DNA from 4 places in the Ruegeria sp. YTSA168 genome. Region 3 is predicted to be linked to each of the others. Evidence: riboswitches for the same ligand, from Rfam matches in the RefSeq annotation. Region 3 holds a riboswitch; each other region holds the start of a gene.
The links. A riboswitch is a leader RNA that binds a small molecule or an ion and turns the genes downstream of it on or off. The one in region 3 is predicted to bind cobalamin.

Region 1 (2,193 bases), 280 kb from region 3:
ATCTGGCGTCAGGATTTGCTCGACCGGCCCAAATCCGGTCATGCGTGCGGATTTCATCAGCGCGACATGGCTGGCAAACTCGGGGATCATGACAAGGTCATGCACGATCATCACGACCGTCACACCCAGGGCGGCCACCAGCGACAGCATATGCCCCTTGGCATCCGGGTCCAGATGATTGGTGGGTTCGTCCAGAAACAACAACGAGGGGTTCTGAGCCAATGCACGCGCAATATGGGCGCGCTGACGTTCCCCGCCCGAGAGCCTTTGAATCGGCTTATCCGCCAGATGGGTCAGCTCGGTTGTGCGTAGAACGCGCTCTAGGTCTCTTTTGTGTTCCTCGCTCGAACGGTCGCTTTGGATGGGGATCTGACCCAGCGCGACATAGTCGCGTAGCTTCAGGCGACCGTCGGGCAATTCCTGCTGGCCAACAACCGCGATGGTCCGGGCCCGTTCTTGTGCAGACAGTTTGCGCAGGCTTTGACCGTTGATCTGTACATCCCCCAGCGCAAGACGCTCGACCCCGCAGAGCAGGTTCAGCAGTGTCGTTTTCCCAGCACCGTTGGGACCCGCGATCGCAAGGATTGCACCCTCTTCTAGTGCGAATGAGACACCCTGTAACAGCGCATCGCCGTTCAACGCGTAGTATTCTAGGTTTTCTGCGACCAGAAAGCTCATGCCTTACCCCTTTTGGGAAGACGGGGCAGGCGGGCGAGCGTTTTGAACAACAAGGCGGGGGGGCGATCTGTTGCGCTGGTCCAGCCGCTTTCACTGTCGCGGAACTGATGGGCGAAGGTGGCGATTGCATCCAGATCGGCGGTGCTTTGAATATCACCAAACAGGTATTGCGCCTTGCCTTCGGCCTGCAAGCCTATGGCCATGGGGCGTTCGCATCCTGCCATGCAGGGGATCAGTCGGGTTGCGACGCCCTCGGGCAGCGAAGCGTCCAGGGCGTTTTGGGCCGCGCGGGCTTCGATCTCTCCCTGGCAGGTCGAGCAGATCAGCACAAAATGGTCAGGTGTTTTGTCCACGGCTATCCTCAACGCGCAAAATGCCCGCATAGAAAGTACCGGTCCCGTAAGGGCGCAAATCTGCCATCAATCCTCCTTCCAGGACGCCCCGTCCCGGGTTGGTTTCACAGGTGATGGCAGGTCTCCTGACTTGCGGGTCGTTGCTTGGCCAACCTTCCCGGCCTTTTCGGGCCAGTGGTGATTTGGCGTTGCTCACCGCTTACAGTTGCGGGGGCAGTCACGGATTTGGCCTGACCCGGGTGTCCCGGGGCCGCACCGTATTCCCATTTTCATCCCGCAATCAAAGTAGCGGGAACCATCACAGGCCAGCTATTCTGGACAAGACACGCTTGTCAAGCAATCGCTGAGAGGCTCGTGTCAGATACGGGGTGGATCAGTAATCCGCAACCAGCAGGAATTCGGCCTCGGTATCTTCTTCGATCGTGGCAAAGCGCGGGATGGGTTGTTCGAAGACGTTATCGGTGCGGTCGTCGTTTACGGTTGAGACCTCGCCGATTAGGCAATCCCCGCGCTCGGCCCAGAAGGCGTGCCAGATACCGGGCATCAATGTTACGCTTTCGCCGGGTTTCAGGCGCAGCAACTCACCAGGAGTGATGGTGATGTCGCATCCATCACTGGGAACCACAACTGGTGTGTCGCGGTCGACGCTGCCGTCGGGGTCCGAGGCATAGATCTCCATCACCAGATCGCCGCCGCCCCGGTTGATGATATCTTCGGCTTTGACGATGTGGCGATGCATTGGCGACAGCTGCTTGTCGCGCGAGATCAGTAGTTTCTCGGCATAGAGCATTCCGCGGCCCTGGCTCAGATCATTCTCATCCCCATTGCGCAGGGTGAACAGGAACAGGCCAAGCTCATCAAATTTGCCTTGCCCGTAATCGGTGATGTCCCATCCCAGCCCCCGGGCGCGGATCGTGTCGGCCTTGGCGCTGCGCATCTGATCCGGGGACCAGTCGGCAAATGGGGGCAGGATGAACCCGAAAGACTGGATAAAGGCTTGTGCATCGGTCTTGATGCGGTTGATGTCGGAACGTTTCATGTGACTTCCCTTTTTGGGACTAAAGCTCATGCGCCCAGGGTGGGTTGGCCCCGGCACGCGACACGGTGACTGCTGCAACATCTGCACCCAACGCTAGAGCGGCGCGCAGGCTCTCTGTTGTCA
Region 2 (2,193 bases), on a different contig from region 3:
TTGCAGCGGATCTCCCGCATGGCTATCGAGCGGGCGCTGAAGGGGCGGCGTTTTTGAACATGCATCACTATGCGCAACAGCCAGATGTTCCAGATAACGGCAAGGTTCATTGATGAGCGAGTTTTTCAACAGCCTGACAATTGTGGATGCCATCGGCTCTTTCGGGGCCCTGATCGTGGTTGCCGCCTATTTCGCCACGCAGATGCGATACATGAATTCCGAAGATCTGGCCTTTCCCGTCGTAAATCTGCTGGGGTCCGTTTTGATTGTCTATTCGCTGCTTCAGAACTTCAATCTGGCGTCGATGCTGATTGAAGGCTTCTGGATTGTCATTAGCGTGATCGGTATCATTCAACATTTCAGGTTGCGCCGCGCAGGGTAGCGCGGCGCAACAGGGTTATGCAGCGTTGTGAAGGCGTGGTGTAAACAGGCCAATCCGGCCAAAATCCCGCATGGATTTTGCCGCGGCCAAAACGGCCAGATCAGCCAGCGGTTCAACCAGGATAACCAGCATGTACGCAGCGCCAAAGCTGACGACGGCGGTGAGGTTTTCTGCACCAAATCCTTGGCCGTAGAAGGCCCAGAACGCCACCCAGATGACGACACCGCCCTGATAGGCCGTCGACAGCGCAAGCGCCTGAGAATACTTCAGATCAATGTAGGCCGTATTCGGTGCGATGATGCGATTGGCCAAGGCCTGCAGCGCAAAAAGCGGCACCAGCAGTGTTGTCATGTTCATCCCGAACTGAGGCAGGTCGAAAGGCGCCAGGAAAAATCCCTGAATGAACAGGCCCGCAATCAAGCCGATGGCGGCAGGGGCTGCACCGAACAACAAAAACAGGGTCGATCCCAGAATGAAGTGTACTTCTGACACTCCGACCGGGAAGTGTGGCAATACTTCAAAGAAGGTAAAAACCAGCCCCGTGGTCAGGGCTGAGCGAATGGCGAGGCTGGCAAGGCCGCTGCTTTTCAGGCTGTCCCATGCCAGTTTAGCGGTATAGAGCCCTGCGCCAGTTGCGGTCGCGTAGCTCAGGACAAGTTTGGCGCCATTTACGACGCCCGGTTCGATATGCATAGTTTGGTCTCCTTCCCGTCACACCCGACGGCAGAAAGGTTTAAAAATTGGGCTTTCGCCCGGTTTGCACATGGCAGGTCTCCTGACTTGCGGATTGGCTTCGATCCCGGCCTTCCCAACCGATTGCTTCGGTCAGTGGCCCTGATGGGGCGAAACTCCGCCTACAGTTGCGGGGGCAGCTCCGGACTAGACAGGTATTGTCGCACCGGATTCCCTTTTCATTCCTTGGGGGAAATTCCCCTTTGGAAACCATGTCAGGCAGGTGTCCGGCACCGGGTGCCACCTGTCAAGCAGGCAAACGTGCATGTTTGGAAAAAATTGCCAGTTCCCAGGAGTGCAGGCCTTGGCATGGCTTGCACGTTTGGCCGCTCGGATATAGGGAAACTCAGACTCGCTTAGGGGAGGCTTTGATGCAAGACGATCCGAAAACCCTGGTTTCCACCGACTGGCTTGCCGCCCATATCAAGGACCCCGATCTGCGGGTGCTGGATGGGTCGTGGTACCTGCCGCAGCATGGGCGCGATGCCAAAGCCGAATATGATGCAGGTCATATCTCGGGCGCGCGGTTCTTTGATATCGACGATATTGCCGATCATCGCTCGGACCTGCCGCATATGATGCCTCCGGTCGAGAAGTTCATGTCACGCCTGCGCTCGATGGGCGTGGGGGATGGACATCAGGTGGTTGTCTATGATGGCTCTGGCCTGTCCTCAGCTGCGCGCGTCTGGTGGATGTTCCGCCTGATGGGGCAGGACAACATTGCCGTGCTGGATGGCGGTCTGCCAAAATGGCAGGCCGAAGGGCGCGAGATCGAGGATTTGCCCCCAGTAATCCGGGATCGTCATATGACCGTGCGGGTTCAGAACCATCTGGTGCGCGACGTGACACAAGTGTCTGCCGCCGCCAAGCTGGCTGATCATGAGATCATCGATGCCCGTTCCGCCGCCCGCTTTGCCGGAGCGGAACCAGAGCCGCGCGAAGGTTTGCGCTCGGGCCATATCCCCGGCTCACGCAATGTGCCCTTCGGAACGCTGTTGAACAAGAACGGGACGATGAAATCACCCGAAGAGTGCCGCGCTGTGTTCGAAGCCGCAGGCGTTGATTTGTCCAAACCTGCA
Region 3 (2,193 bases):
ACGCGCCAGTATCTTGTCGCGGTGTTCCAGCGCCATAGCGGCTAGCATTTCGTCGATCTTGCCGACCGAGATGGTATTGTAGTCCCGGTGGATCATCACATCATGCATCAACTCTTTGGGTCCCGCGATCCAGCCAACCCGCAGCCCAGCAAGTGAATAGGCCTTGGACATGCCCGCCGTGCTGATCCCTTTTTCGTACAGGTCCGCGACCGCGGCGGTGAAGCCGTTGCCTGTCTGATCCGTTCCGCGATAGACCTCGTCACAAAGCAGCCAAGCATCGACGCCACGCGCGATTTCGGCGATTTCACTCAGCAACGCTCGATCCATCAGCGCGCCGGTTGGGTTGTTTGGATTGTTGATCGCAATCAGGCGCGTATCGGGTCGCACCATCGCTCGCAACTCATCCAGATCGGGCAAAAAGGCGTTTTCGGGCCGCAGATGCAGCAGTTCAATATCGGCACCGATGCTTTCGGGGATGGAATAGTGTTGCTGATAGGTCGGGATTACAGAGATCACGTGATCACCGCGCGACACCAGTGTCTGATGCACCAGAGAGTTCGCGCCTATGGTCCCATGCGTCGTTAGGATATTGTCGCGGCCTTGACTGTCATACAGGCCACTGATCGCATCGCGCAGACGCTCTGACCCTTCAATTGCGCCATAGGTCATCTTCATGGATGACAGATCGTTAAGAATGCTGTTGTGCTGGCCCGCCATGTCGAACAGTTCGCCCAGCGTGATGGACTGAACGCAGGTCTCAGCCAAATTGAGCTCACAGGTTGTTTCGAACTCATTCATCCAAATCTCAACGCCAAAGGGTCTGATTTCCATTGGGGCTCTCCTACTCTCAGCATTTGGGGCTTTGGCACGTCACTGACGGCACAGGCCATGAAGATCCCTTATAACCTCAAACCAACCAAGCGGAAGAAGGCAGGTTTTGTGCCTGAGATGTATGGTAGAAATTTACTCCGCGAACGCTGGTTCGACCCGAACATCAAGATGTCTGTTTTGAAACTGAAAATGTCGCATGTCTCTCAGCATATGAACGGCACGACTTTATCCTGCGCATGTGAGGTGCCGCTGTTTGAGTCTCAGGCAGCGGAGAATTGGGAAGCCGGTGAAATTCCGGCGCTGCCCCCGCAACGGTAAGGAAGGTCAGGTTCGACAATCAACCACTGGGACGAGGATCCCGGGAAGGTGTCGTAGCCGGGCGCAAGCCCCTTTCAAGTCCGGAAACCAGCCTCGCAGATATGTCAAACCGCGGGTGGCGGTGGGGGCACATGTTTCGGACGTGTTCCTCGCGCGCTTCCGGACGGTTCCTCCTTGTCATCTGCCCAAGCAATGCCGCGGGGCGCGGCAGGAGAGCCAGAAATGAACAGCATTCAAAAAGCCTGTTGGCACGTCGCATCCCCGGCCACGCGCTCGAGCAGGCCTTTTACACCGATCCTCAGGTTTTTCAGGCCGATCTTGAAGCCATCCACTATCGCGACTGGCTGTTTGCCATTCCGGCTTGTGAACTGGCGAAAGCAGGGGATTATGTTACCTATACCGTGGGTGCCTATCGCGTGATCATTGTACGTGGTGCAGACAACCACGTAAGGGCGTTTCACAACACCTGCCGCCATCGTGGTTCGATCATCTGCAAGGCTGCAAAAGGCAATGCACCCAAACTGGTGTGCCCCTACCACCAATGGACCTATGAGCTTGATGGCTCATTGCTGTGGGCGCGTGATATGGGGTCGGATTTCGATCCCAAACAGCACGGTCTGATGACAGTGCATTGCCGTGAGCTTGCCGGGTTGGTTTACATCTGTCTGGCTGATAACCCCCCAGATTTCGACATGTTCGCCAATACCGCACGCCCCTATCTTGAGCCGCATGATTTGGGCAACGCCAAAGTGGCTTTTGAAAGTTCAATCATTGAGAACGGCAACTGGAAGCTGGTTTGGGAGAATAACCGCGAGTGTTACCACTGCGGTGGCAACCATCCCGCGCTGTGCCGCACCTTCCCTGATGATCCTGCAGTCACTGGAATCGAAGGGGGTGAGACGCCGCTACACATGCAAGCCCATTTTGACAGATGCGAAGCCGCCGGGATGCCCTCGCAATTCCACCTGCATGAAGGCGGGCAATTCCGTATGGCTCGGATGCCTCTGAAGGAAGGGGCGCAAAGCTATACAATGGATGGGAAAT
Region 4 (2,193 bases), on a different contig from region 3:
GTTCCGATCACCGCGCTTGCACCCAGCACTTCGGCTGACCGCAGAATCGCACCTACGTTATGCGGGTCCGTTACACGGTCCAGCAGGATCACGCGGGGGTGTTCCCGTCCGATGCAGTTCTCGGCCAAACCGCCCCACTCCAGGGGCTTAACTTCAAGTGCCGCGCCCTGATGCACAGAACCCGCGTCAATTGGGGCATTGAATTTTCGCGGGTCAACCATCTCGGCCTCAATCCCCGCAAATTCAATGGCTTCAACCAGTTTGTCCTGCGCATTTCGCGTTACAATCAGGCGCAGTTTTTGGCGTTTGGGGTTCATCAAGGCGTCGCGCACGGCGTGCAAACCAAACAGCCAAACCGTCTCGGCGGCCGCCGCTTTTCGCGCCTGTTCCTTTTCGACAACCCACTTGGGTTTTTTCATTCTGAGGGCCTCCGGGCCGTGAATTCGCTTTCCTGCGTCAAAGCCGTATTTTCCTGTTGACGCTCCTTTGGTGCGCTAGTAATCACGCCTCCACGTCAGGTGCAACGCCTGACAGTGGGCGACAGGCCGCAAGGTGTGGCAGGGGACTGTAACTCCCTCGCGGAGACGCACGCCTGGTTCGATTCCAGGGTCGCCCACCACTCTCACAAAGCTTCCAGATACCAGAGCAAAACGCACCCGCCAATGGCCCGTGTCTGCTGTTATGAATGGCAGTCTAGTTATTCGTCAAACATTTGGTTCAGTGAAGTGATCGCTGTCAAACCTTTCGAAAGCCGCAGGCTAAGCCCTGACATGCCGCCCAACGACCGCCACAGGTCGTTTTTCTGCACCCGGCGTTGCGGTTGTCGGCGACACGCTTGACAAGCACCGTATCAGTGCCGCATGTCCGATCCGTTGGTGTCCTCGTAAGAGGATGAAAAGGGAATGCGTCAACGGGTTTACCGCCAAACGCAGCCGCCCCCGCGACCGTGACCGGAGAGGGTGCCCAAAGCCACTGGCCAAAGGCTGGGAAGGCGGGACATCCGACAGGGTATACACCCTGACATCCGCAAGCCGGGAGACCTGCCAGCGCCCGAAGATGAAACCGGACGGGGTGTTCCGGTGTGGGGCTTGGATCGGCCCACATGAAACCCCGTCCCCCAGATTTGACTAAGGGGGATGAGAGAGATGAATAAAGCCGCACCAGTTGAACTGCTGGTCTGCACGACATGCCGCCGTGGCCTGGCGATCGAAGACGACACCCAGCGCCCTGGTGCCTTGCTGCACAAGGCGCTGGAACAGGCCGGCGTGCCAGACGGGATCGACCTAAAGCCTGTGGAATGCCTGTCAAATTGCGATCAGGGCTGTTCCATCGTGCTGCGTGGGGGACCCGCGCGTTGGACTTTTGTCTACGAAAACCTCAACGAAACCGACCATGTCGAAACGATCATCGAAGGTGTGACCAAGTATTTGGCCACTGACGATGGTTTGGTCAAATGGCGCGAACGTCCTGAACATTTCCGCAAAAACTGTGCGGCCCGTATTCCCCCGATTGGAGCTTGACCCATGTCTACTCTCGAAAAACTTCCCGTCACTGTCATCACCGGCTTTCTGGGCTCGGGCAAAACCACGCTGGTCAAGCATCTGATGCAGAACCCGCAGGGCAAACGCCTGGCCGTTGTGGTCAATGAATTCGGTGATGTCGGTGTCGATGGCGATATCCTGAAATCCTGCGCCATCCCGGATTGCCCGGCAGAGAACATCATGGAGCTGGCGAACGGCTGCATCTGCTGCACCGTGGCTGACGATTTTATCCCGACCATCGAGGCGCTGATGGCGCTAGAGCCGCGCCCTGAACATATTCTGATCGAAACCAGCGGTCTGGCCCTGCCCAAACCACTGCTGAAAGCGTTTGATTGGCCAGATATCCGGTCTAAAATCACGGTGGATGGCGTAATCGCTCTAGCGGATGCCGAGGCTGTCGCCGCTGGTCGCTTTGCGCCGAATGTCGAGGCCGTGGATGCCCAGCGCTTGGCGGATGACTCGATTGACCATGAAACCCCGCTGTCAGAAGTATTCGAGGATCAGATATCCTGCGCCGATATAATCCTGCTGACCAAACCGGATCTGGCCGGTCCCGAAGGCGTGGCAAAGGCCAAAGCAATCATCGCCGCCGAAGCGCCGCGCCCGCTGCCTGTGGTCGAAGTCGCCGAAGGTGTCGTGGATGTGCGCGTTG

Region 1: linked by a shared signal. The riboswitch ahead of AC2FFE_RS04195 (DUF1636 family protein) and the one ahead of AC2FFE_RS05435 (aromatic ring-hydroxylating oxygenase subunit alpha) in region 3 are both predicted to bind cobalamin.
Region 2: linked by a shared signal. The riboswitch ahead of AC2FFE_RS16500 (energy-coupling factor ABC transporter permease) and the one ahead of AC2FFE_RS05435 (aromatic ring-hydroxylating oxygenase subunit alpha) in region 3 are both predicted to bind cobalamin.
Region 4: linked by a shared signal. The riboswitch ahead of AC2FFE_RS03480 (DUF1636 family protein) and the one ahead of AC2FFE_RS05435 (aromatic ring-hydroxylating oxygenase subunit alpha) in region 3 are both predicted to bind cobalamin.

The regions. Positions count from the first base shown of each region.
Region 1 is NZ_JBXWMW010000002.1:83,091-85,283, forward strand. It holds gene AC2FFE_RS04190 (ABC transporter ATP-binding protein) at 1-678, opposite strand, end outside; gene AC2FFE_RS04195 (DUF1636 family protein) at 675-1,031, opposite strand; cobalamin riboswitch at 1,130-1,346, opposite strand; gene AC2FFE_RS04200 (D-lyxose/D-mannose family sugar isomerase) at 1,405-2,070, opposite strand; gene AC2FFE_RS04205 (carbohydrate kinase family protein) at 2,090-2,193, opposite strand, start outside.
Region 2 is NZ_JBXWMW010000011.1:11,737-13,929, forward strand. It holds gene AC2FFE_RS16490 (helix-turn-helix domain-containing protein) at 1-113, shown strand, start outside; gene AC2FFE_RS16495 (CBU_0592 family membrane protein) at 113-382, shown strand; gene AC2FFE_RS16500 (energy-coupling factor ABC transporter permease) at 398-1,075, opposite strand; cobalamin riboswitch at 1,131-1,344, opposite strand; gene sseA (3-mercaptopyruvate sulfurtransferase) at 1,486-2,193, shown strand, end outside.
Region 3 is NZ_JBXWMW010000002.1:364,670-366,862, reverse strand. It holds gene AC2FFE_RS05440 (aminotransferase) at 1-831, opposite strand, end outside; cobalamin riboswitch at 1,056-1,259, shown strand; gene AC2FFE_RS05435 (aromatic ring-hydroxylating oxygenase subunit alpha) at 1,392-2,193, shown strand, end outside.
Region 4 is NZ_JBXWMW010000001.1:686,634-688,826, forward strand. It holds gene rlmB (23S rRNA (guanosine(2251)-2'-O)-methyltransferase RlmB) at 1-419, opposite strand, end outside; tRNA gene AC2FFE_RS03475 (tRNA-Tyr) at 536-619, shown strand; cobalamin riboswitch at 857-1,062, shown strand; gene AC2FFE_RS03480 (DUF1636 family protein) at 1,146-1,520, shown strand; gene cobW (cobalamin biosynthesis protein CobW) at 1,524-2,193, shown strand, end outside.